DNA from 2 places in the Streptomyces sp. NPDC000348 genome. Region 1 is predicted to be linked to the other one. Evidence: riboswitches for the same ligand, from Rfam matches in the RefSeq annotation. Region 1 holds a riboswitch; the other holds the start of a gene.
What was found. Region 1 has a riboswitch for thiamine pyrophosphate ahead of ACFY3N_RS34160 (thiamine ABC transporter substrate binding subunit). Riboswitches for the same ligand answer to the same signal wherever they lie in the genome.
Positions count from the first base shown of each region.

Region 2: linked by a shared signal. The riboswitch ahead of thiO (glycine oxidase ThiO) and the one ahead of ACFY3N_RS34160 (thiamine ABC transporter substrate binding subunit) in region 1 are both predicted to bind thiamine pyrophosphate.

Region 1 covers NZ_JBIAZD010000028.1:11,704-23,614, forward strand. The annotation lists gene ACFY3N_RS34125 (ABC transporter ATP-binding protein) at 1-276, shown strand, start outside; gene ACFY3N_RS34130 (hypothetical protein) at 258-1,592, shown strand; gene ACFY3N_RS34135 (VOC family protein) at 1,725-2,132, shown strand; gene ACFY3N_RS34140 (LOG family protein) at 2,222-3,343, shown strand; gene ACFY3N_RS34145 (LAETG motif-containing sortase-dependent surface protein) at 3,492-4,199, shown strand; gene ACFY3N_RS34150 (ABC transporter ATP-binding protein) at 4,264-5,298, opposite strand; gene ACFY3N_RS34155 (ABC transporter permease) at 5,299-6,900, opposite strand; gene ACFY3N_RS34160 (thiamine ABC transporter substrate binding subunit) at 6,948-8,030, opposite strand; TPP riboswitch at 8,111-8,216, opposite strand; gene rlmN (23S rRNA (adenine(2503)-C(2))-methyltransferase RlmN) at 8,241-9,347, opposite strand; gene ACFY3N_RS34170 (phosphatidate cytidylyltransferase) at 9,659-10,783, opposite strand; gene frr (ribosome recycling factor) at 10,783-11,340, opposite strand; gene pyrH (UMP kinase) at 11,461-11,911, opposite strand, start outside.
Region 2 covers NZ_JBIAZD010000005.1:62,825-74,735, forward strand. The annotation lists gene ACFY3N_RS12075 (class II 3-deoxy-7-phosphoheptulonate synthase) at 1-394, shown strand, start outside; gene ACFY3N_RS12080 (bacterioferritin-associated ferredoxin) at 537-773, shown strand; gene bfr (bacterioferritin) at 780-1,298, opposite strand; gene ACFY3N_RS12090 (sulfite oxidase-like oxidoreductase) at 1,485-2,132, shown strand; gene ACFY3N_RS12095 (deoxyribonuclease IV) at 2,146-3,024, opposite strand; gene pknB (Stk1 family PASTA domain-containing Ser/Thr kinase) at 3,059-5,020, opposite strand; gene ACFY3N_RS12105 (thiazole synthase) at 5,307-6,101, opposite strand; gene thiS (sulfur carrier protein ThiS) at 6,104-6,304, opposite strand; gene thiO (glycine oxidase ThiO) at 6,301-7,467, opposite strand; TPP riboswitch at 7,465-7,576, opposite strand; gene ACFY3N_RS12120 (hypothetical protein) at 7,628-8,023, shown strand; gene ACFY3N_RS12125 (NAD(P)/FAD-dependent oxidoreductase) at 8,052-9,293, shown strand; gene ACFY3N_RS12130 (Rv2175c family DNA-binding protein) at 9,370-9,735, shown strand; gene thiE (thiamine phosphate synthase) at 9,931-10,596, shown strand; gene metF (methylenetetrahydrofolate reductase [NAD(P)H]) at 10,704-11,627, shown strand; gene ACFY3N_RS12145 (hypothetical protein) at 11,684-11,911, shown strand, end outside.

The sequences.
Region 1 (11,911 bases):
CGCGCCCTCGCTCCGGCGCCCTCGGTGCTGTTCGCCGACGAGCCGACCGCCCCGCTGCACCGCGTCGACCGCGCCCACGTGCTGCGCACGCTCACCACGGCGGCCCGCTCGCACGGCATCACCGTGGTCCTCGCGACCCACGACGCGCAGACCTCGGCCCTCGCCGACCGCACGGTGTCGCTGCTCGACGGGCGGCGCGTGCGCACCGTACACCTGCCGCCGGTCCCCGGGGCGGCCGAGACGGAAGGCCGGACGGCGTGCTCGCTCTCCGTCTGACCCGAGGCGCCCACCTCGCCGTCCAGGTGCGCCGGCTCCTGGTCGCGGCCGCGTCCGCGGGCACGGGCTTCCTGCTGCTCAGCGCCCTCGGCCACGCGCTGGGCCACCCCGACCCGTCCTCCTCGGCGCTCCGGCTGGCCTGGTGCGCGGTCCCGATGGCGGCCACCGTGTACTTCGCGGTCGCGGTCGCTCGCACCGATCCGGGCACCCGGCCCCGGTCCGGCCTGTCGGCGCTCGGTCTCGGTCCCGTCCGGCTGATGGCGGTCTCCGCCGCCACCACGGCGCTGTCCTGCGTGCTGGGCTCGGCGCTGGCCCTGCTGGTCTTCCTCCAGCTGCGCGGCGACCTCACCGGCACGCCCCCGGCCGGCGCCGCGACGGACTTCCTCGCCGCCGGACGGCCGCTTCCGCTGCCGGCCGCCCTGACGCTGCTGGCGCTCGTGCCGCTGAGCGCGTCGGCGGCCGTGGCGGTGGCGCTGCGGCCGCGTGACCCCGCGGCGGGGGCGGCCCGCGCGGGGCGGGTGTACGGCCGGTTCGGCGCGTACCGGCGCACGGCGGCACGCGAGTCGTTCGGGGCGTACGGGCGGTTCGGCAGGCAGCTGGGGGCGGCGGCCCGCGGCCGGCGTACGGCGGGTACGGCACCGGAGCCGGACGGCACGGCGGACCGTCCCGACAGCCCTGACAGCCCTGACAGCCCTGAAAGTCCCGCCGACGCCCCGCCCGCCGGGCCGCTCACGCCGCCGTCCGGGCTGCCGTGGGGGATCGCGGTGCTGGCGATGGGGCTGGCCGTGGAGGCCTTCGCGAGCCGTACGGACGGCGGGGGCGTGCCGGCCGACCGGCCCTCCGCGCTGCTCGGTCTGGCCCTGACCGCCGTCGGTCTCGCACTGGCCGGTCCCGGCCTCGCCCATCTGTGCGGCAGGCTGCTCCAGACGGCACGGCCCGGCGCGCTGCGCCTGCTGGCCGGGCGGGTCCTGATGGCCGAGGCCACGCGCCTCGGACGCCCGCTGGGCGTGGTCTGCGCGGTGCTGTCGGCCGCGTACGCCATGGCCTCGCTGCACGACCGCGAGGACGCCTCCTCCGGTCCGCTCGTCGTGCTCGGGGTGCTGCTGGTGGCGGGCTGCACGACGGCGACGCTGCTGACGGCCGCCGTCGAGGCCAGGCAGGCCCGCGCCGGCACCACCGCCGCGCTGCGGGGCCTCGGGGCGGCCACGGGGGCGCTGCGCCGGGCCGCCGCGCTCCGCGCGGGTGCGCTGCTCGCCCTGTTCGGTCCGCTGACCCTGGTCGTGGCCGAACTGTCGGCGTGGCCGCTGGTCCGCTGAGGAGCCGTCCGGGAACCGGTCGGGAACCGGTCGGGAACCGGTCGGAAAAAACCTTCGCGGGCCGGTGAGTTCCGCGCGGGCCCCCGGTCTACCCCAGTGAACGCCACCGAACCGAACGGGAGAGGCCCCGCCATGTACCAGCAGATGATCTTCGTGAACCTGGCCGTCGACGACCTGGACGCCTCGAAGAAGTTCTTCACGGAGCTCGGCTACTCGATCAACCCGCAGTTCAGCGACGAGACCGTCGCGGCGGTCGTGATCAGCGACACGATCATCGTGATGCTGCTGACCAGGGAGAAGTACGCGCAGTTCACCAAGAAGGAGATCGTGGACGCCACGCGGAGCAGCGAGGTGCTGCTCGCGCTGAGCGCCGAGAGCCGCGAGAAGGTCGACGTGCTGGTGGAGAAGGCCGTCGCGGCGGGCGGCTCGGTCTCGGGCGAGACCCAGGAGCACGGCTTCATGTACGGCCGTGCCTTCGACGACCTGGACGGCCACACCTGGGAGGTCTCCTGGATGGACCCGGCCGTGGTGCAGGGCTGACCGTCGAGCGGCTCCGGGGCCGTCCGGATCGGACCGGCTCCGGGAAACGGCCCCGGCAGGGTCCACACGGCACCCCCTAGCATGGGCGGGTGCAGACGAGTCCCGCCCATGCCGTCCATCACGGGGACCGCGAGATAGAGACGCTCGAGGAGTTCGACGCGGTCGTCTTCTCCCGCGGCACGCTCTCCGGGTTCCGTGTCCAGTCCGTCGACCTGACCGACCGGACAAGGGAGTTGCTCACCACCGACACCGCCGGGGCCGTTTTCCTCGGCTGCCGGATGCGTCCCGAGGCGGCGGAGAAGCTCCGCACCGACGGCGCCCTGGCCCTCCCGCCCGTCCCGGGCCTGCCCTTCGACCCGCACCGGGGGCATCTCTACACGCCCGACGACCTGTTCGCGTCGCTCGACGAGGGCTACGAGGCCACCCCGGACGCGCTGTCCTACGCCTGGTTCCAGCGGACCAGGGCGGACGGCGACGTCTTCGCCTCCATGCTGCGCGCGGTCCACGACGACGCCATGTCCGACGCCCTCGACGAACTCCTGCGCGGGGCACGGGTCGTGGGTGTGATGGGCGGTCACGCGATGGCCCGCGGCACCGAGGAGTTCCGGGGCGCGGCCCGGCTCGGACGGGCGCTGACCCACGCCGGCTTCACGGTGGCGACGGGCGGCGGCCCGGGCGCGATGGAGGCGGCGAACCTCGGCGCCTACGCGGCCCCGTACGACGACGCCATGCTCGACGAGGCCTGCGAACTCCTGGCGTCCGCGCCCTCGTTCACGCCGTCGATCACCGACTGGGCGCGTGCCGCCTTCGAGGTGCGCACCCGCTGGCCGAAGGGCAACCACTCGATCGGCATCCCCACCTGGTTCTACGGCCACGAACCGCCGAACGCCTTCGCCTCGCACATCGCGAAGTACTTCGCCAACGCCACCCGCGAGGACGGACTGCTGGCCCGCTGCACCGCGGGCGTGGTCTTCCTGCCGGGCGCCGCCGGCACCGTACAGGAGGTCTTCGACAACGCGACGCCGAACTACTACGAGTCGCGCGGTGAGCCCACGCCCATGGTGCTGGTGAACCGGGCGCACTGGACGGAGAGGCTGCCGGCCTGGCCGCTGCTGCGGTCGCTCGCCCGGGAGCGCTCGATGGAGGCCCGGATCGCCCTGGTCGACCGGATCGAGGAAGCCCCGGAGGCCTTGAAACGTCTGGGTGGTTAATAAAAAAGCAAAGCCCGGTCCCACTGTAGGCATATGCGTTGACACTACTTATGCGGCGCTTATAGACCTGGGAGCTACATGGGAGTGCTGATGCTCCGTCAACACTCCCTCAACCCCCCGCATTTGCGCATTCCCGTAAAGGACAAACGTGGCAGTTCTGTCCGTATCACGCCGCACCGTCGCGCGCTCCGTGCGCGCCCTCGGTGTCGTCTCCGCGTCCGCCGCTCTCGCGATCGGTGTCGCCGGCAACGCGGTGGCCTGCAACATCAACGAGTTCTCGGCCGCCGCCAAGTGCGACGGTGACAAGGGCGTCATCACCGTCACCGACGTGGACCCGGCCGGCGTCGCCGCCACCATCACCGTGTTCCTGCAGAACAACGGCGCCGACATCAAGAAGGTCGGCGAGCAGGTGGTCAAGGGCTCCCGTGAGGGCACCACCATCACCTTCGAGGAGGACTGGAAGCCGAACGCCGAGTACCGCGTCCACGTCGACGCGAAGCCCTACGTCGACGAGGACATCAAGCCGAATCTGGTCACCCCGGGGACGGCCTGCACGACGGAGGAAGAGGAGCCCCCGGCCGAGGAGGAGCCCACCCCGACCCCGTCGGAATCCTCCTCCACCCCGGCCGAGGAGACCGGCACGCCGACCCCGTCGGCGCCGGAGAGCGAGAGCACCCCTCCGGCGGACACCGCGAGCAACGCGCCGTCCCCGGCCGGCGGTGAGTCGAACCTCGCCGAGACCGGTGCCAACTCCAACACCGGTCTGATCGCCGGCGTCGCGGCCGCCCTGGTCGTGGCCGGCGGTGGCGCGGTCTTCTTCGGCATGCGCCGTCGCGGGGCGAACAGCGAGCGCTGACGCCTCCCGCACGCAGTGGCGGCCCGTCCCCTCCCGGGGGCGGGCCGCTTCCGTCGCCGGCCCCTCAGCCGGACGTCGCCCGCTCCAGCACGGCGATCTCCGCCGCGTCGAACTCCACGCCGACCTCGTCCCCGGCGTCCGGCGCGTCCCTGAGCGCGCAGGCCGCCTCCAGGCGGGGCGCGTCCTCGGGCTGGAGGCGGACGGCGACGTGCGTGCCGCGGAAGGTGCGCCCGGCCACCGTGCAGCGCAGGCCCTCGCCGGCCGGGACCAGGCGGACACCGGCGGGCCGGACGAGTAGCGTCCGCTCGCCCTGCGGGGCGTCCTCCGGCACCGGCACCTTGCCCCACGGTGTCACGGCGACCCCGTCCGCGACCGTCGCCCCGACGACGTTCTCGAAGCCGAGGAAGCGGGCCACGAACGCGTCGGCCGGACGCCGCCACACCTCGAGTGGCGTACCGGACTGGGCGATCCGCCCGTCCCGCATCACCACCACCCGGTCCGCCAGCGCGAACGCCTCGCCCTGGTCGTGGGTCACGGCGAGCACCGTGGTGCCCAGCCGGCCGAACAGCTCGCGCAGTTCGACGACCAGCCGTTCCCGCAGCGAGCGGTCGAGCTGTCCGAGCGGCTCGTCGAGCATCAGCAGGCGGGGGCGCGGCGCGAGGGCGCGGGCGAGCGCTACGCGCTGCTGCTCACCGCCGGACAGCGCGGCCACGGCACGTCCGGCCGCCCCCGGCAGCCCCACCAGGTCCAGCAACTCCCTCACACGATCGGCTTGTTCGGTGCGTGACGCGCCGTGCATCCGCAGCCCGAAGGCCACGTTGCCGCCCACGTCCCGCTGCGGGAAGAGCTGGTGGTCCTGGAACATCAGCCCGACCCCGCGCCTGTGCGCCGGCACGCCCGCCTGGTCGTGTCCGTCGAGCCGGATCCGTCCGGAGTCGAGGGGCTGCAGTCCGGCCACCGCCCGCAGCAGCGTCGACTTTCCGCTGCCGCTGGGACCGAGCACGCACACGATCTCGTGCTCCGCGACCTCCAGGTCGACGGCGTCCAGCACCGCCCGCCCGCCGAAACGGACGGTCGCGGCCCGAAGGCTCAGCAGCATCTAGAACTCCCCGGTCCGGTCGGTCCGCAGCCGCTCCAGCACGAGCAGCGCCACCGCGCACACGATCATCAGAATCGTCGACAGGGCCATCGCCTGGCCGTAGTTGAGGTCCCCGGGCCGCCCCAGGAGCCGCGCCACCGCCACCGGCAGCGTCGGATTGTCCGGCCGCGCGATGAACACGGTCGCCCCGAACTCCCCGAGCGACACCGCGAAGGCGAACCCGGCCGCGACCAGCAGCGCCCGCCGCACCAACGGCAGGTCCACCTCCCGCCACGCCCGCCACGGCGACGCCCCGAGCACCGCCGCCGCCTCCCGCAGCCGTACGTCCACGGCCCGCAGCACCGGCAGCATGGTCCGCACCACGAAGGGGACGCCGACCAGCGCCTGGGCGAGCGGGACCAGGATCCAGGAGGCACGGAGGTCCAGCGGCGGCTCGTCGAGGGCGATCAGGAAACCGAAGCCGACGGTCACCGCGGACACCCCGAGCGGCAGCATCAGCAGCGCGTCGAACCCGCGCACCAGCCGTCCCGCGTCCCGCCGGGTCAGCGCCACGGCGGCGAGAGAGCCGATCACGACGGCGATGGCGGTGGCGGCGACGGCGTACCGCAGCGAGTTGCCGACCGCCTCGATCGGCGCGACCAGGAACACTCCCCCGTCGTCATGGGTCAGCTGCCGGTAGTAGCCGAGGCCGGCGGCGCCGAAGGAGCGTTCCACCAGCACGGCGAGCGGCAGCAGGATCAGTACGGCGACGGTCGCGACGACTCCGCCCAGCAGCGCCCACTGCCCGGCACCGCGCGGCCGGCGCGCGGTCACCGAGGCGTCCACCAGCCGCAGCGCGGTCTCCCGGCGCCGTACGGTCCAGGCGTGCAGGGCGAGGATCACGCCCACGGCGACGAACTGGATCATCGTCAGGACGGCGGCCGTGGACAGGTCGAAGATCTCGGAGGTCTGCCGGTAGATCTCCACTTCGAGGGTGGAGAAGGTGGGCCCGCCGAGGATCTGGACCACGCCGAAGGAGGTGAAGGTGAACAGGAAGACCATCAGCGCGGCGGCGGCCACGGCGGGCGCGAGCGCGGGCAGGGTGACGGACCTCCAGGCCGCGAACCGCGAGGCGCCGAGCATCCGCGCGGCCTCCTCCTGCCGCGGGTCGAGCTGGGACCAGAGTCCGCCCACGGTGCGTACGACGACGGCGTAGTTGAAGAAGACGTGCGCGAGCAGGATCGCCCACACGGTGGTGTCCAGCCGCAGGCCCCACAGCTCGTCGAGGAGTCCGCCGCGTCCGACGAGCGCCATGAACGCCGTACCGACGACGACCGTCGGCAGCACGAACGGCACGGTCGCCACGGCCCGCAGCACCTGCTTGCCGGGGAAGTCGAAGCGGGCGAAGACATACGCGCCGGGCAGGGCGGCCAGCAGGGTGAGGGCGGTGGAGACGAGGGCCTGCCAGGCGGTGAACCACAGGACCTGCCGGACGTCGGACTGCGCCAGTACGTCCCCGATCCGCCCGAGGTGCCAGGTCCCGTCGGCCTTCAGTCCGCGCGCGACGATCGCGGTGACGGGATAGGCGAAGAAGACGGCGAAGAACGCGACGGGCACGGCCATCAGGCCGAGCCGCGCCGCGCTCCCGCGCCGCCTCGCCGCGGCTCGCGTCACTTCAGTACGAGCGAGGTCCACGACTTGACCCACTGGTCACGGTTGTCGGCGATCTTCGCCGGGTCCATGGTCTCCGGGTCCTTCGCCCGCGGCCCGAACTTCGCGAAGTCCTCGGGCACCCGGGCGCCCTCCAGCACCGGGTAGACGAACATGTTGAGCGGCATGTCCTCCTGGAAGGTCTTGCTGATCAGGAAGTCGAGCAGCGCCTTGCCGCCCTCGGGGTTCCCGGCGTTGCTCAGCAGCCCCGCGTACTCGACCTGGCGGAAGCAGGTGCCCTCGGCGACGCCGGTGGGCGCGTTGTCCGGCTTCGGATCGGCGTAGATGACCTCGGCCGGCGGCGAGGAGGCGTACGACACCACCAGCGGCCGGTCGGCCTTGGCCTTCCTGCCGCCCGCCGAGCCGGAGAACTCCTCGTTGTAGGCCTGCTCCCAGCCGTCGACCACCTTGACGCCGTTGGCCCTGAGCTTCTTCCAGTAGTCCGGCCAGCCCTCGTCGCCGTACTTCGCGGCCGTCCCGAGCAGGAAGCCGAGGCCGGGCGAGGAGGTGGAGGCGTTCTCGACGACGAGGAGGTCCTTGTACGCGGGCTTGACCAGGTCGTCGAGGCTCTTGGGCGGGGTCAGCCCGTGCTCGCCGAACCACGCCTTGTCGTAGTTGACGCAGATGTCGCCGGTGTCGACGGGGGTGACCCGGTGCTTGTCCCGGTCCACGCGGAACTCGGCCGGGATCAGGTCGGAGCCCTTCGCCTCGTACGGCTGGAACAGCCCGTTGTCGAGGGCACGGGAGAGCAGGGTGTTGTCGACGCCGAAGAAGACGTCGCCCTGCGGGTTGTCCTTGGTCAGGACGGCCTTGTTCACGGCCTGCCCGGCGTCGCCGTCCTCGAGGACCTTGAGCTTGTATCCGGACTGCTTCTCGAAGGCGGCGACGACGTCCTTCGAGACGGCCCACGAGTTGTGGCTGACGAGGGTCACGGTCCTGGACCCGTCACCGCCCGCGTCGTCGCCGTCGGACGATCCGCACGCGGACAGGGCGACCAGCCCCAGCCCGACGGCCAGGACCGTGACCTTCTTGGTGATGCCCACTTGATTCCTCCTGGAGTGACCAGGAAGAGACGCGGCCCTGCCCGGGATCCCCGTGAGGGTTCCCGGGCAGGGCGCAACAGCTCGAGTGATGACCGATCTCCCTACCCAGAATGACCTGGGCGAGGTTCGGAGGGTCTGCGGCCGGTGCCGCACTCTCAGCGCTGTGGCGCTCCCCTGTCGGAATATGAAGATGTGCTTACGCGAGTCACATTACCGCTCGCTCGCGGCGAGCTGACCACACGCCCCGTCGATCTCCTGTCCACGGGTGTCCCGGATCGTCACCGGCACACCGTGCGCGGCGATCGCCTCCACGAACGCCTTCTCGTCCTCGGGGCGGGAGGCGGTCCACTGGGAGCCGGGCGTGGGGTTGAGCGGGATCAGGTTGACGTGTACCGGCCGGCCCTTGAGCATCCGTCCGAGCCGGTCACCACGCCAGGCCTGGTCGTTGATGTCCCGGATGAGGGCGTACTCGATGGACAGGCGCCGCCCGGACTTGGCCGCGTACTCGAACCCGGCGTCGAGCACCTCGCGCACCTTCCACCGCGTGTTCACGGGGACGAGGGTGTCCCGCAGTTCGTCGTCGGGGGCGTGCAGCGAGATGGCGAGGCGGCACTTGAAGCCCTCGTCGGAGAACCGGTGGATCGCCGGGACGAGACCGACGGTGGACACGGTGATCCCGCGCTGCGACAGCCCGAGCCCGTCCGGCTCGGGGTCGGTGAGGCGGCGGACGGCCCCGACGACCCGGTTGTAGTTGGCGAGCGGCTCGCCCATGCCCATGAACACGATGTTGCTCAGCCGCGCCGGGCCTCCGGGCACCTCGCCGTCCCTGAGCGCCCGCATCCCGTCCACGATCTGGTGCACGATCTCGGCGGTCGACAGGTTCCGGTCCAGCCCGGCCTGCCCGGTCGCGCAGAACGGGCAGTTCATGCCGCAGCCCGCCTGGGAGCTGATGCACATGGTCACCCGGTCCGGGTAACGCATCAGCACGGACTCGACGAGCGTCCCGTCGAACAGCTTCCACAGCGTCTTGCGGGTGGTGCCCTGGTCGGTCGACAGATGCCGTACGACCGTCATCAGCTCGGGGAGCAGCGCTTCCTGGAGCTTGCCGCGCGAGCCCGCGGGGATGTCGGTCCACTGCTCCGGGTCGTGCGCGTACCGCGCGAAGTAGTGCTGCGAGAGCTGCTTGGCGCGGAACGGCTTCTCACCGGCCGCGGCGACCGCCTCCTTGCGCTCGGCGGGCGTGAGATCGGCGAGGTGCCGCGGCGGCTTCTTGGCTCCGCGCGGCGCGACAAAGGTGAGTTCTCCGGGCTTGGGCATGGTCCTACCAGTGTCGCAGATCCACACGGGTGGCCCGGCCGGGCTCGGAACGGGCCGGCGGTCACCACGAAGAGGGGGGAGAACCGGTCCTCGTGCGGTGCCACGGGCCGCAGTGACGGTGTGGCCGGCGGCGGCCCTTCCGGTCGGGGAGTGCCCCGCACCGCCGGCAGGGCGGGCCGCCGTGGTGCCTGCCGTCGCCGCCCGGCCCCGCGTGTGCCGTGAGGATGAGAAGAGGACCGTCACCGCACCGGACAGCGGCCGGGCCCCCGTCCGGAGAGGACGGGGGCCCGGTCCGGCCACGCGGGTGCGGGTCAGCCGGAGCCGACGAAGAGCACCAGCAGCAGCCACACCACCGGTGCCGTCGGCAGCAGGGAGTCCAGGCGGTCCATGATGCCGCCGTGGCCGGGAAGCAGTGTGCCCATGTCCTTGATGCCCAGGTCGCGTTTGATCATGGACTCGCCGAGGTCGCCCAGGGTGGCGCTGGCCGCGACCGCGAGGCCCAGGAGCAGGCCCTGCCACCAGCTGCCGTCGTCGATCAGGAACTGCATGCACAGCGCGCCGACGACCATCGCGAAGGCCACCGCGCCCAGCAGGCCCTCACGGGTCTTGCCGGGACTGATGCGCGGGGCGAGCTTGGTCCTGCCGAAGCGCCAGCCGACCGCGTACGCGCCGGTGTCGCTGACGACCGTCAGCAGCAGGAAGGTCAGGACGCGCCACGGACCGTCGTCGGCGGTGAGCATCATCGCGACGAAGGTCGCCAGGAAGGGGACGTAGAACACCGCGAAGACGCCCGCCGTGACGTCCTTGAGGTAGCCCTCGGGCCGCGCCGCCATGCGCCAGAGCAGCACCGCCAGCGCGGTGAGCGCCGTGGCCACCCACGCGCCCTCGGCCCCTCGGGCGTACCCGGCGACGACCATGGCCGCACCGCCCAGCGCGAGCGGTACCAGGGGCGCCTTGATGCCCTTGCGCTCCCGCAGCCGCGACGTGAGCTCCCACAGCCCCACCATCACGGCGACGGCGACCACGCCGACGAAGACGGCCTTGACGACGAACAGCGACGCGACGATCACCACGCCGAGTCCGACGCCGACGCCTATCGCGGCGCCGAGGTCCCGCCCCGCGCTCTTCTTCTGCGGTGCGGGTGCCGGCTGCGGGGCGTCGGGCATGGGCTCCGGATTCTGCGGCACCTCCCCCGGAAGGGGTCGGACCCGCGTCGGCTCGTCTCGGAACAAGGGGCCGCTCAGCCGAGCGGCCCCCCGGTCCACATCCTGGTCTCCGCCGTGTTCGGGTACGTCGGGCACGATGGGCATGGGACGCGTCTGCTGCGCGTTGTGCGCATCGTACGCGGGGCCCGCCGGAGCGGCTCCCCAGCCTTGCCCGTGGTCGGACGGCCCCCAGTACCCGGTCTGCGGCGTCCCCCAGGAAGAGTCGTTCATCAGACCTCGAGCAGCTCCGCTTCCTTGTGCTTCAGGAGCTCGTCCACCTGGGCGACGTACTTCGCGGTGGTGTCGTCGAGCTCCTTCTCCGCACGGCGGCCCTCGTCCTCGCCGACCTCGCCGTCCTTGATCAGCTTGTCGATGGCGTCCTTGGCCTTGCGGCGCACGGAGCGGATGGAGACCTTGGCGTCCTCACCCTTGCCCTTGGCGACCTTGATGTAGTCGCGGCGGCGCTCCTCGGTGAGCTCGGGGAACACCACCCTGATGATGTTGCCGTCGTTGCTCGGGTTGACGCCCAGGTCGGAGTCGCGGATCGCCTGCTCGATGTTGCGCAGCGCGCTCTTGTCGAACGGGGTCACCACGGCCATGCGCGGCTCGGGCACGGAGAACGAGGCCAGCTGGTTGATCGGCGTCGGCGCGCCGTAGTAGTCGGCCACGATCTTGTTGAACATCGCCGGGTGCGCACGGCCGGTGCGGATCGCGGCGAAGTCCTCCTTGGCGACCACGACGGCCTTCTCCATCTTCTCCTCGGCCTCGAGGAGGGTCTCTTCGATCACCACTTGCTCCTGCGTGTCTTGAGTAGGCCCGGCCGCGGTTCCGGTGAGGGGCGGCGGCCGGCTGCGTCGCGTCTTCTTCCTGCACGGTTCCCGACCGGCAGGACATTGTCCATCCCCCGGTCAGTTGCGGCCGGCTTGGTCGCCCACCAGCGTGCCGATCTTCTCACCCTTGACGGCGCGGGCGATATTGCCCTCCTTCAGAAGCTCGAAGACGACGATCGGGAGGCTGTTGTCACGGCAGAGCGTGACGGCCGTGGCGTCGGCGACCTTCAGGTCCCGGGTGATGACCTCGCCGTAGCCGAGCGCGTCGAACTTCACGGCGTCCGGGTTGGTCTTCGGGTCGGAGTCGTAGACGCCGTCCACACCGTTCTTGCCCATGAGCAGCGCCTCGGCGTCGATCTCCAGGGCGCGCTGGGCGGCGGTGGTGTCGGTGGAGAAGTACGGCATGCCCATTCCGGCGCCGAAGATGACCACACGGCCCTTCTCCAGGTGCCGTACGGCGCGCAGCGGGATGTAGGGCTCGGCGACCTGCCCCATGGTGATGGCGGTCTGCACGCGGCAGTCGACGCCC
Region 2 (11,911 bases), on a different contig from region 1:
CTTCATCGTCCGGATGGGCGCGGACAAGATCCGCGACAAGCTCCCCGAGCTGGTCGAGAAGGTCACCGCGTCCGGCGCCACCGTGGCCTGGGTGACCGACCCGATGCACGGCAACACCTTCGAGGCGGCCTCCGGCCACAAGACCCGCCGCTTCGACGACGTGCTCGACGAGGTCAAGGGCTTCTTCGAGGTCCACAAGGAGCTCGGCACCCACCCGGGCGGCATCCACGTGGAGCTCACCGGCGACGACGTCACCGAGTGCGTGGGCGGCGGCGACGAGATCTTCGTCGACGATCTGCACCAGCGCTACGAGACGGCCTGCGACCCGCGGCTCAACCGCAGTCAGTCGCTGGACCTGGCGTTCCTCGTCGCGGAGATGTACCGCGACCAGTAGCCGGTGACCCGGCCGAGGGGTGGGGCGCGTATCACATCGGATCGCGCCCCACCCCTCTTCTGTGCATTTCGGGCGACAGGTAAGGTTAGGTTAGCCTCACCGATCAGGGGTCGGGACGGCTCGGCCCAGTGTCTTTCGGGAGGTGAACCGCGTGTTCGTCTGCAGTTGCTTCGGGGTGACCGAGGAACAGGTGAGGAGTCACGCGGACGCCGGAGCCTGCACGCCCCGGCAGATCGCCTCCGCCTGCAAGGCCGGCACCGACTGCGGCGGCTGTGTACGGCGCATCCAGGCACTGCTCGGCCGCGGCTCCTGCCCGCGCCGGCAGCTGATGGACCAGGGCGAACCGCCGCTCACGGCGACGGTTCCGGAAGCGGCCTGAGCCCGGCTACCGCGTGGAGAAGCCGCTCGTTCCCGGACCCGAGGCGTCGGGCTGGGACTGTTCGACGACCGTCGACAGGTACAGCGACTCGCCCAGTTTCTCGATCAGGTCCAGCTGGGTGTCCAGGTAGTCGATGTGGTGCTCCTCGTCGGCCAGGATCGCCTCGAAGATGTTGGCCGACGTGATGTCGCCCTTGGTGCGCATGACCTCCACTCCGCGGCGCAGCCGGTCGATCGCCTCGAGCTCGACCTCCCGGTCCGCCTGGAACATCTCGGTCACGGTCTGCCCGACCCGGACGTGGAACAGCCGCTGGTAGTTCGGCAGGCCGTCGAGCAGCAGGATGCGGTCGGTGAGCACCTCGGCGTGACGCATCTCGTCGAAGGACTCCGCACGCGTGTACTCGGCGAGTTTCGCCCAGCCCTTGTGGTCCTGCAGCTTCGAGTGCAGGAAGTACTGGTTGATCGCCGTGAGCTCGGCGGTCAGCTGCTCGTTCAGGAATTCGATGACCTCGGGGTCGCCCTGCATCGCATGGGCTCCTTCCGCGCGGGGGGGAACTGGCGGGTTGGAGCGCATGATTGCACCGGCAGAGAAGATCGTCCAGTAAGTATGGACTTAGTAAGTAAGTCCATGTTCGGTAAGTTGTGTACCTGTTTGACCGAATCTGTCGAGCCCGGTTCAGGGGCATCGCCACCGGTCTGTCAGGATGGAGACATGGGTCAGCCGGCGGAACGCGAATCGGGGGAGCGCGCATCAGGAGGAGCGGCGCGGTTCGGGCTCCCGCCGGGGCAGCGACTGCAGAAGGGCTGGCCGGTCACGCACTACGGGCCGGTCCCCAAGTTCCGGCCCGAGCGCTGGGAGTTCCGGGTCTTCGGCGCCACCGCCGACGGTGAGAAGCACTGCTGGAGCCACGAGGAGTTCACGGCCCTGCCGTACACCACCGTCGAGGCCGATCTGCACTGCGTCACCAAGTTCAGCATGGTCGGCGCCGAGTGGGGCGGGATCCCGGCGCGCACCATCGTGGACATCGCCCCGCCCGCGCCGGACGTCACCCATGTGATGGTCTGGGCGGAGTACGGATTCAGCTCCAACCTCCGGCTGGCCGACTTCACCTCCGGGCGCACCCTCTTCGCCACCCACAAGGACGGCGAGCTGCTCACCGCCGAGCACGGCTTCCCGCTGCGGCTGATCGTCCCCCACCTGTACGCATGGAAGGGCCCCAAATGGGTGCGCGGCGTGGAGTACATGACCGCCGACCGCCGGGGCTTCTGGGAGGAGCGCGGCTACCACAACGTCGGCGACCCCTGGAAGGAGCAGCGCTACTCCTACCAGGAGGAGCCCGGGGACGGCCCCGAGCTCTGACCGCCGTACGGTCTCAGGAGTCCCGCAGCTTCTTCAGCCGCTCCACGTCCGCGGCGTGCCCCTCCTTGCCGCCGGGCGTCTCGATGACCAGCGGCACGCCCTCGGTCGCCGGGTGCGTCATCAGCGTCCGGAACGGGTCCTCGCCGATGTGCCCGGCGCCGATGTTCGCGTGCCGGTCCTTGTGCGCGCCGACCACGTCCAGGGAGTCGTTGGCGTGGATCAGCTTCAGCCGGCCCTCGCCGACGGTGTCCACCAGCAGGTCCAGCGTCCGGTGCATCCCGTCCGGCCCGGTCAGGTCGTGGCCGGCCGCGAAGATGTGGCAGGTGTCCAGGCAGACGCCCAGCTTCGGATGGGCGTCCAGCGCCTCGAAGTACGGCCCGAAGTCCCAGGTCCGTGAGCACAGCGAGGCGCCCTGTCCCGCCGTCGACTCCAGCAGCAGGAACGGGTCGTCGTCATGGGTGAGCTCGTCGAGCAGCGGCAGCATGCGCTCCCGTACCTGCCGCAGCGCCACCGGTCGCTCCCGCCCGCCGGTCGCGCTGCCCGTGTGCACCACCACGCCCAGCGCGCCGATCTCCCGGCCGCGCCGCAGCGAGTGCCGCAGCGACTCCACGGAGCGGTCGACGGTCGCCTCGGTGTGGGACCCGAAGTTGATCAGGTACGGGGCGTGCACGTACGCCGGGATCGATCCGTCCGCGCAGGCCGCGCGGAACGCCTCGTCCTGTCCGGGGTTGCCGGCCGGGGTGGCCCAGCCGCGCGGATTGGCGACGAAGACCTGCACCGCCTCGGCGTTCAGCTCACGGGCGTAGGACAGGCCGACGGAGTGCAGGCCGCCGGCCACGGGCACATGGCCGCCGACCGGGTTGCGGGCGGGGCCGGACAGGTGACTCTTCACCCGTCAAGGGTGCCACGCGCACCGGCCCCGTCCGTCAGCGGATCTCGATGGTTATCGTCGAGCCCTTGGGCGCGGTGTCCCCGCCGTCCACGGACTGGCCCTTGACGGTGTCGCCGAACAGTCCGAGCAGCCCGCGGTCCTCGTCCACCTCGAACCCGGCGTCCTTCAGCCTCTTCCTGGCCTCGTCCACGCCGTCCCCGATCACGTCCGGCACCTCGATCATCTCCGGGCCCTTGGACAGCGTCAGCGTCACGGTGTCGCCCTCGACGGCCTGCCGCCCCGCGCCCGGGGTCTGCCGGGCCACCTGGCCGGCGTCGTGCTCGGAGTTGACCCGCCCGGCGGCGATCCTCACCTTGAGACCGGCCTCCTCCAGTGCCGCGCGGGCGTCCTCGGCGTCGTCGCCGGTCACGTCCGGCACGTCCACCGGGCTGCCCTTGCTCACGGTCAGCGCCACCGCCGAGCCCGCGCGGACCTCGGTGCCCTTGCCCGGCTCCGTGGAGATCACCGCGCCCCGGCCCACGGTCCCGCTGAACTCCCGGGTGACCATGCCCGGCTCCAGGCCGTCGTCCTTCAGCAGGTCCCGCGCCTTGTCCAGCGGGTAGCCGTCGAGGTCGGGCACCCGCACGGTCTGCGGGCCCTTGGAGAGAGTCAGTGACACCGGGTCGTTGCCGCGGATGCGGGCTCCCGCCTTCGGGTCGGTGCTGATCACCGTGCCCCGCTCCACGGTGTCGCTGTACGCCTCCTTCACCTGGCCGGTGTCCAGCCCGGCGTCCGTCAGCCGGGCCCGGGCCTCCTGCTCGGTCTTCCCCAGCAGCGGCGGGACCTTGGTGAACTGGCCGGAGTTGATGTACCAGATGCCCGTGCCGGCTCCGAGGACCAGGAGCACGGCCACCACGATCGCCGTCGGCCCGCGCCGCAGCGCCGTCCGGCGCCGGGGCGGCAGCGGCGGCGGGGACCGGAACCGGCTGGTGCGGTGCACGGGGTCCGCGGCCCCGTCCCCGTCGACGGGCAGCGGGCGGGACGGGGGTCCCCCCGCGCGGGCCAGGTCGAGCGTGGGGGACGTCGGCGAGCGCGGGATGACGCTCGTACGGTCCTCGGCGTTGTCGTGCTCCGGCGCCAGCGCCCGCGGCGGCACGGCGTCGAGCTGCTCGGCGGTGAGCCGGCCGCGCCCCGCGCGGACCTGGGCGAGCAGCGCCACCGCGTCGTGCGGACGGATCCCGGGGTCGCGCGCGGTCGCCGAGGCGACCAGCTCGTCCAGCTCGTACGCCATGCCGGGCACGGCGGCCGACGGGGCCGGCACGTCGTCGTGCAGGTGCTTGTAGAGCACGATCGCGGGGGAGTCGCCGTCGTGCGGCTTCCCGCCGGTCAGCATCTCGTACAGCAGGATGCCGCAGGCGTAGACGTCCACGCGGGGGTCGGCGCTGCCGCTCTCGATCTGCTCCGGGGCCAGGTACGAGACCGTGCCCAGCACGGTGCCCGTGGTGTTCGTCACCGAGTCCACGGCGCGGACCAGCCCGAAGTCGGCGACCTTGACCCGGCCGTCGTCCCCTATCAGCACGTTCTCGGGCTTCATGTCGCGGTGCACGAACCCGGCCCGGTGCGCGGCGCCGAGCGCGGCCAGCACCGGCTCCAGGATGTCCAGCGCGGCGCGCGGCTGGAGCGCCCCGCGCTCGCGCAGCACGTCGCGCAGGGTGCAGCCGGCGATGTACTCCATCGCCAGATAGACGTACCCCCCGTCGGTGCCCTGGTCGAAGACCTGCACCACGTTCGGGTGGGCCAGCCGGGCGACCGACTTCGCCTCGCGTATGAACCGCTCGACGAACGAGCCGTCGGCCGCGAGGGAGGGGTGCATCACCTTGAGCGCGAGGATGCGGTCCAGACGGGTGTCCACGGCCCGGTAGACCGTGGCCATCCCGCCGACCGCTATCCGCGCCTCGACGCGATACCGGCCGTCGAGCAGCTGCCCGACCAGAGGGTCCTGAAGGGTCGTGTCCACGCACCGAGTCTACGAGCCCCCACCGACACGCCCGCCCCGTTCGTCCCCCGTTGCAGCGGACCTGTGACGTGCGGATCGCGTCACCGCGGGCAATCGTGCCCCCCAGTGCCTCAAGGGCCTGGGAGGTACCCCCAGGGCGGCACGGGTGGGCGGTGGGGGTACCTCCCGCTCATGGGGTCCCCCCGCTCGAGCGAAGCCGGGAGCGGGGGAGCAGCCGGGAGCGGGGAGGCACCCTGTGAGCGCCGGCGAGCGGAACCCGCCCCCGCTCAGCCCCGGCAAGCAGCGCCTAGAAAGCAGGCCGCTCCGGATCCAGCACGGCCATGCCCTCCGCGGGAGACGACGCCTCGGCGAACCACCGCCGGGGAATCCGCCCGGCCCGCCGCGCCAGCCGCCCCGCCTCCACCGCGCACCGCATCGCGGAAGCCATCAGCACCGGTTCCTGCGCCCGGGTGACCGCCGACGCCAGCATCACCCCCGCGCACCCCAGCTCCATCGCCAGCGCAGCGTCGGACGCGGTCCCCGCACCGGCGTCCAGGATCACCGGCACACCGGCCCGCTCCACGATCAACTCGAAGTTGTGCGGATTCCGGATCCCCAGCCCCGACCCGATCGGCGACCCCAGCGGCATGATCGCCGCACACCCGGCCTCCTCCAGCTTCCGCGCCAGCACCGGATCGTCGTTCGTGTACGGCAGCACCGTGAACCCGTCGTCGACCAGCGTCTCCGCCGCGTCCAGCAGCTCGACCGGGTCCGGCAGCAGGGTCCGCTCGTCGGCGATGACCTCCAGCTTGACCAGATCCGTGCCGAGCGCCTCCCGCGCGAGACGCGCGGTGAGCACGGCCTCCCCGGCGGTGAAGCACCCCGCGGTGTTCGGCAGCACCCGGATGCCCAGCTTCTCCAGCACCGACAGCACGGACCCGCGCACCGAGGGGTCCACCCGCCGCATCGCGACGGTCGTCAGCTCCGTCCCGGACGCCACCAGCGCCCGCTCCAGCACGTCGAGGCTCGGCGCCCCGCCGGTGCCCATGATCAGGCGGGACGTGAAGGACGTACCGCCGAGGAGAAACGGATCGTCGGCCATGCTCAGCCTCCCTGGACGGCGGTCAGGACTTCCACGCGGTCACCCTCACGCAGGGGTGTGGCGGGCCACTGCGCGCGCGGGACGACGGTTTCGTTGAGGGCTGCGGCCACCCCCGAGGGCGCCGTGGTGAGCGACCTCACGACGAGGTCGAGAGCCGTGCCGGGCGCGAACTCCCGGCGCTCCCCGTTGACCGAGACGTTCATGCGGGCTGCTCCGTGCGGACGGCGGCGCCGAAGCGCCGCGGGGTGAACGGACGGGCCACCTCCGGCAGGGCGCCGGTGGTGAGGGCCTCCGCCATGGCGTCGCCGGTGACCGGCGTCAGCAGGACGCCGTTGCGGTAGTGGCCGGTGGCGAGCAGCAGCCCCTCGAGACCGGTCGGGCCGAGCAGCGGCGCGTTGTCGGGGGAGCCGGGGCGCAGTCCGGCCCGGGTCTCGGTCAGCGGCAGCTCGGTGATGCCGGGGACCAGCTCGTGGGCGTCGCGCAGCAGCTCGTACACGCCGCCCGCGGTCACGGTGGTGTCCCAGCCCAGCTCCTCGCTGGTCGCCCCGATCACCAGCTCGCCGTTCTCGCGCGGCACCAGGTAGACGTGGCCGCCGCGCACCACGGCCCGCACGGTCCGGCTCAGGAAGGGACCGTGCCGCGCGGGCATCGCCAGCCGCATCACCTGCCCCTTCACGGGGCGCACGGGCGGCAGCACGTCCTCCGGGACGCCCGCGAGCCGCCCGCTGAGGCTGCCCGCGGCGAGCACCACCTGTCCGGCGCCCAGCCCGGTGCCGTCGGCCGTGACGACGCCCGTCGCCCGGTCCCCGGCGACCGTGAGCCGCTCGGCCCACGCGCGGTGGACGGTCACACCCGCGCGCTCACAGGCGGTGAGCAGCGCGGCCGCCAGCCGCCGGGGGTCGATCTGGTGGTCGCCGTCCACCCGCAGACCACCGCGCACCCCCGGCGCGAGCATCGGCTCCAGGCGCCGGCACTCCCGCCCGGACAGCCACTGCGAGTCCAGCCCCGATCGCTGCTGCAGCGCGTGCAGTTCCCGCAGGTGGGCGCGGTCGTCGGCGTCCAGCGCCACGGCGAGCGTGCCGCACGCGCGGTAGCCGAGGTCGTGGCCGGTCAGCTCGGTCAGCTCGGCCGCGAAGCCCGGATAGCGCCGCGCGGAGGCGAGGTTCAGACCGAGCAGGGTCTCCTCGCCGTAGTGCAGTTCCGTGACGGCGGCCAGCATCCCGGCGGCCACCCGGGCGGCGCCGCCGCCCGGCTCGGGGTCCACCACGGCCGTGACCAGACCGCGCTGCGCGGCCCGCCAGGCCGTGACCAGACCGATGATTCCGCCCCCGACGACGAGGACGTCCGAGGTGAGCGTGGGCGACATGGGCGTTCGGCCCCTCCCTTCGCCGGCATGACCCGGATCAGGTTCGTACGGTCGGAGGCCGCCAGCCTCCCTCTCAGCCCGGTGCGTCCGGGCTCCCGCGAGTGCTTGTACGTTGGCCACCCTAGCCCCAGGCACATCGCACTCGTAAGGGAGCCTCACCGTGGCCCGCCCGCCCGTCACCCGCCACCACCCTCAACCGGGGGACTCCGCCCCGCCCCGTAGATCGCTCGACGGACTCGTCCTCGCCCCCGTGGCCGACCAGGCTCCCGGCCAGGTCGGCACCCGCACCCGCTTCGTCTACCACGAGCGGGACGGCGAGGTCTGGGCCGAGTACGCGGGCGGCGACGTCGTCCGCGGGCACCTGGTGGGCACCCGCGCGGGGGACCGGCTGGACTTCCGGTACGTGCAGCTGAAGCGGGACGGCACCACCTCCTCGGGGCACTGTGTGTCGACGGTCGTGGAACTGCCCGACGGACGGGTGCGGCTGGAGGAGAGCTGGGAGTGGGAGTCGCAGCCGGGCAGCGGGACGAGCGTGGTGGAGCAGCTCGACCGGTGAGGCCGCGTCAGGTGTCTAAGGTGATCGGGTGAGCGAGCAGACGCAGCAACCGGTACGGTCCGAGCCGCGGCGGGTGGTGGTGGCGGGCGCGGGCATGGCCGGCGTGCAGACCGCCCTCGCCCTGCGGGAGCAGGGCTTCGACGGCACCGTGATCCTGATCGGCGCGGAACCCCACCAGCCGTACGACAGGCCGCCGTTGTCCAAGGCGGTGCTGCTCGGCAAAGCCGAGGACTCCGCCTTCGACGTCGACTTCGAGGACGCCGGCGTCGAACTGCGGCTCGGCTGCGAAGTGCTCGGCCTGCGCCCCGCCGACCACGAGCTGGACACGGAGGCCGGGCCCGTCCCGTACGACGTCCTGGTGGTCGCCACCGGCGCGGAACCGGTCCGGCTGCCGGGCACGGAGGGCGTGCCCGGCGTGCATCTGCTGCGCACCCTGGACGACGCCGCGCGGCTGCGGCCGGTGCTCGCGCGGCAGCACGACGTCGTGGTGGTCGGCGCCGGCTGGATCGGCGCGGAGTTCGCCACGGCGGCCCGCGAGGCGGGCTGCGCGGTCACCGTCGTGGAGGCCGAGGAGCGGCCGCTCGTCGGGGCGCTGCCCGCCGAGGTGGCCGCCCCGATGGCCGCCTGGTACGCGGAGGCCGGCGTCACGCTGCGCACCCGCGCGCGCGTGGAGCGCGTCGAGCCCGGCGCGGTGGTCCTGGACGACGGCACGCGGCTGCCCGCGGGCGCCGTGGTCGTCGGCATCGGGGCCCGGCCCGCCACCGCCTGGCTGGCGGGCTCCGGCATCGGGCTCGGGGCGCACGGGGAGGTCCTCGCCGACCGTCATCTGGCGACCTCCCTGCCGGACGTGTACGCGGTCGGCGACTGCGCGTCCTTCCCCTCCGGGCGCTACGGCGAGCGCCTGCTGGTCCACCACTGGGACAACGCCCTCCAGGGGCCGCGCACGGTCGCCGTGAACATCCTCGGCGCGGCCACCGGCCGGGAGCCGGCGGTCTACGACCCGGTGCCGTACTTCTGGTCCGAGCAGTTCGGGCGCTTCGTGCAGTACGCGGGGCACCACGCGGACGCCGACCGGACGGTGTGGCGCGGGGACCCCGCCGAGGCGGCGTGGAGCGTCTGCTGGCTGCGGGGGTCCCGCCCGGTCGCGCTGCTCGCGGTGGGGCGGCCCCGGGACATGGCGCAGGGGCGCAGGCTGATCGAGGCGGGCACGATGATGGACGCGGAGCTGCTGGCGGACCCGGCGCGGCCCCTGAAGTCGGCGACGGCGTGAGGCCCCGGCCCGGCGCGTCCGCCCAGGTGGGCGGGGCTGACTTCCGACTGTCGGTGGCAGATGGCAGGCTTGTCCCGTGACCGAGATTGACGCAAAGATCGATGCTCTCGTCCCCGCCTGGCTCACCCTCCCCGACATCGCCGAGATGCTCGGCGTCGAGGTGACGCGCGTCCGGCAGCTGGTCAAGGAGGGCCAGCTCATCGCCGTGCGCCGGGGTGAGAACCGCGCGCTGCACGTGCCCGCCGCCTTCATCGACGGGGACAAGGTCGTCAAGGGCCTGACCGGGACCCTGACGCTCCTGCGGGACGACGGCTTCACGGTCGAAGAGATGCTGGAATGGCTTTTCACCCCCGACCCCACCCTGCCGGGCACGCCCGCGCAGGCGCTCGGCGAGAACCGCGGCACGGAGGTGAAGCGCCGGGCCCAGGCACTCGCGGTCTGACCCGGACCCGGCCGTCCCTCCACCAGGACACCACCGGCCGGGGCGCGAGCCCCGGCCGCGGGGAACCGTGCCGGCGCGGCGGCATAGGGTCCGTTGCGGTGCGAGCTCCGCCGGCCCGTGACGGCCGGGGCGCCCGCCACGACACGCCGGGCCCACCGGGTCCGTGCGCCGCCGACCTCCCGGAGGGGACCCCGTATGACCGCCACCGCTCGCGCCCGGCTCGCCGACGCCCGGCTCTACCTGTGCACCGACGCCCGCAGGCGGCAGGGCGATCTCGCGGAGTTCCTGGACGCGGTCCTGGCCGGCGGGGTCGACATCGTGCAGCTACGGGACAAGGGCATGGAGGCCGGCGAGGAGCTGGAGCACCTGGCGGTCCTCGCCGACGCCTGCGCCCGGCACGGCAGACTGCTCGCGGTCAACGACCGCGCGGACGTCGCCCACGCCGCCGGCGCCGACGTCCTCCACCTCGGCCAGGGCGACCTCCCCGTCCCCGCCGCCCGCGCCGTCCTGGGCGACGGAGTCCTGATCGGCCGCTCCACCCACACCGAGCCGGAGGCCGCCGCGGCGGCCGTCCAGCCCGGCGTGGACTACTTCTGCACCGGCCCCTGCTGGCCCACCCCCACCAAGCCCGGCCGGCCCGCCCCCGGCCTCGGCCTGGTCCGCAGCACCGCGGCCCTCGGCACCGACCGCCCCTGGTTCGCCATCGGCGGCATCGACCTCGGCAACCTCGACGAGGTGCTGGACGCCGGCGCCCGCCGGGTCGTCGTCGTACGGGCCCTCACCGAGGCGGACGACCCGGGCGCGGCGGCGGCCGAGTTCGCGAAGCGGCTGCGGCAGGCGGCGCCCTCGGACGCCGGATGACCCCCGCGCGTCCCGGGTCTGTCCAAGGGGTGGACAACAAGTCGGCATTTCAGACAAATGTCACCCATCCGGTTGGGGGACCACGGCCCCCTGGCTAACCTGCCGGTATGGCCCTCGGAACCGCATCCACCAGGACTGACCGCGCCCGCACCGTGCGCGACATGCTCGCCACCGGCAAGACGACGTTCTCGTTCGAGTTCTCGGCGCCGAAGACCCCCAAGGGCGAGCGGAACCTGTGGAGCGCGCTGCGCAGGGTCGAGGCGGTCGGGCCGGACTTCGTCTCCGTGACCTACGGCGCGGGCGGCTCCACGCGCGCGGGCACGGTCAAGGAGACCCAGCAGATCGTCGCCGACACCACCCTCACCCCGGTCGCCCACCTCACCGCGGTCGACCACTCCATCGCCGAACTGCGCAACATCATCGGCCAGTACGCCGACGCCGGGATCCGCAACATGCTCGCCGTGCGCGGCGACCCGCCCGGCGACCCCATGGGCGACTGGGTGCCGCATCCGCAGGGCCTGACCTACGCCGCCGAACTCGTCCGGCTCATCAAGGAGTCGGGCGACTTCTGCGTCGGCGTCGCCGCCTTCCCGGAGATGCACCCGCGCTCGGCCGACTGGGACACCGACGTCGCCCGCTTCGTCGACAAGTGCCGGGCCGGCGCCGACTACGCGATCACGCAGATGTTCTTCCGGCCCGAGTCCTATCTGCGCCTGCGTGACCGAGTACACGCGGCGGGCTGCGAGACTCCCGTGATTCCCGAAGTCATGCCGGTGACCAGCGTGAAGATGCTGGAGAGGTTGCCGAAGCTCAGTAACGCGTCGTTCCCGGAGGCCCTCAAAGAGCGGATCCTCGCAGCGAAGGACGATCCGGCGGCGGTACGCTCCATCGGTATCGAGTTCGCCACGGAGTTCTGTGCCCGGCTGCTGGCCGAGGGAGTGCCCGGACTGCACTTCATCACACTCAACAACTCCACGGCGACCCTGGAAATCTACGAGAACCTGGGCCTGCACCACCCACCGCGGGCCTAGACCGGTCGCACTGATATACGACACACTGAGTAGCGGCCACTGGGAGAGGGGCGTACATGGGCTGGGCGGTCCTCTACATCGCGTTCGGCATCGTCGCGCTGTGGTTGCTCGGTGAGGTGCTGCTGCAGTACAAGGCACGCCTGCGCTGGCGGCTGCTCGCCTTCGCCGGCTTCCTCGGCGTCGTGCTCGGTGTGCTGATCCCGTCCGTCGTCGTCATCGGGCTGGGCGCCGCGGCCTTCGCGGTCGGCCAGACCTACGTGACGCTGTCGTTCCGCCGCGGCTTC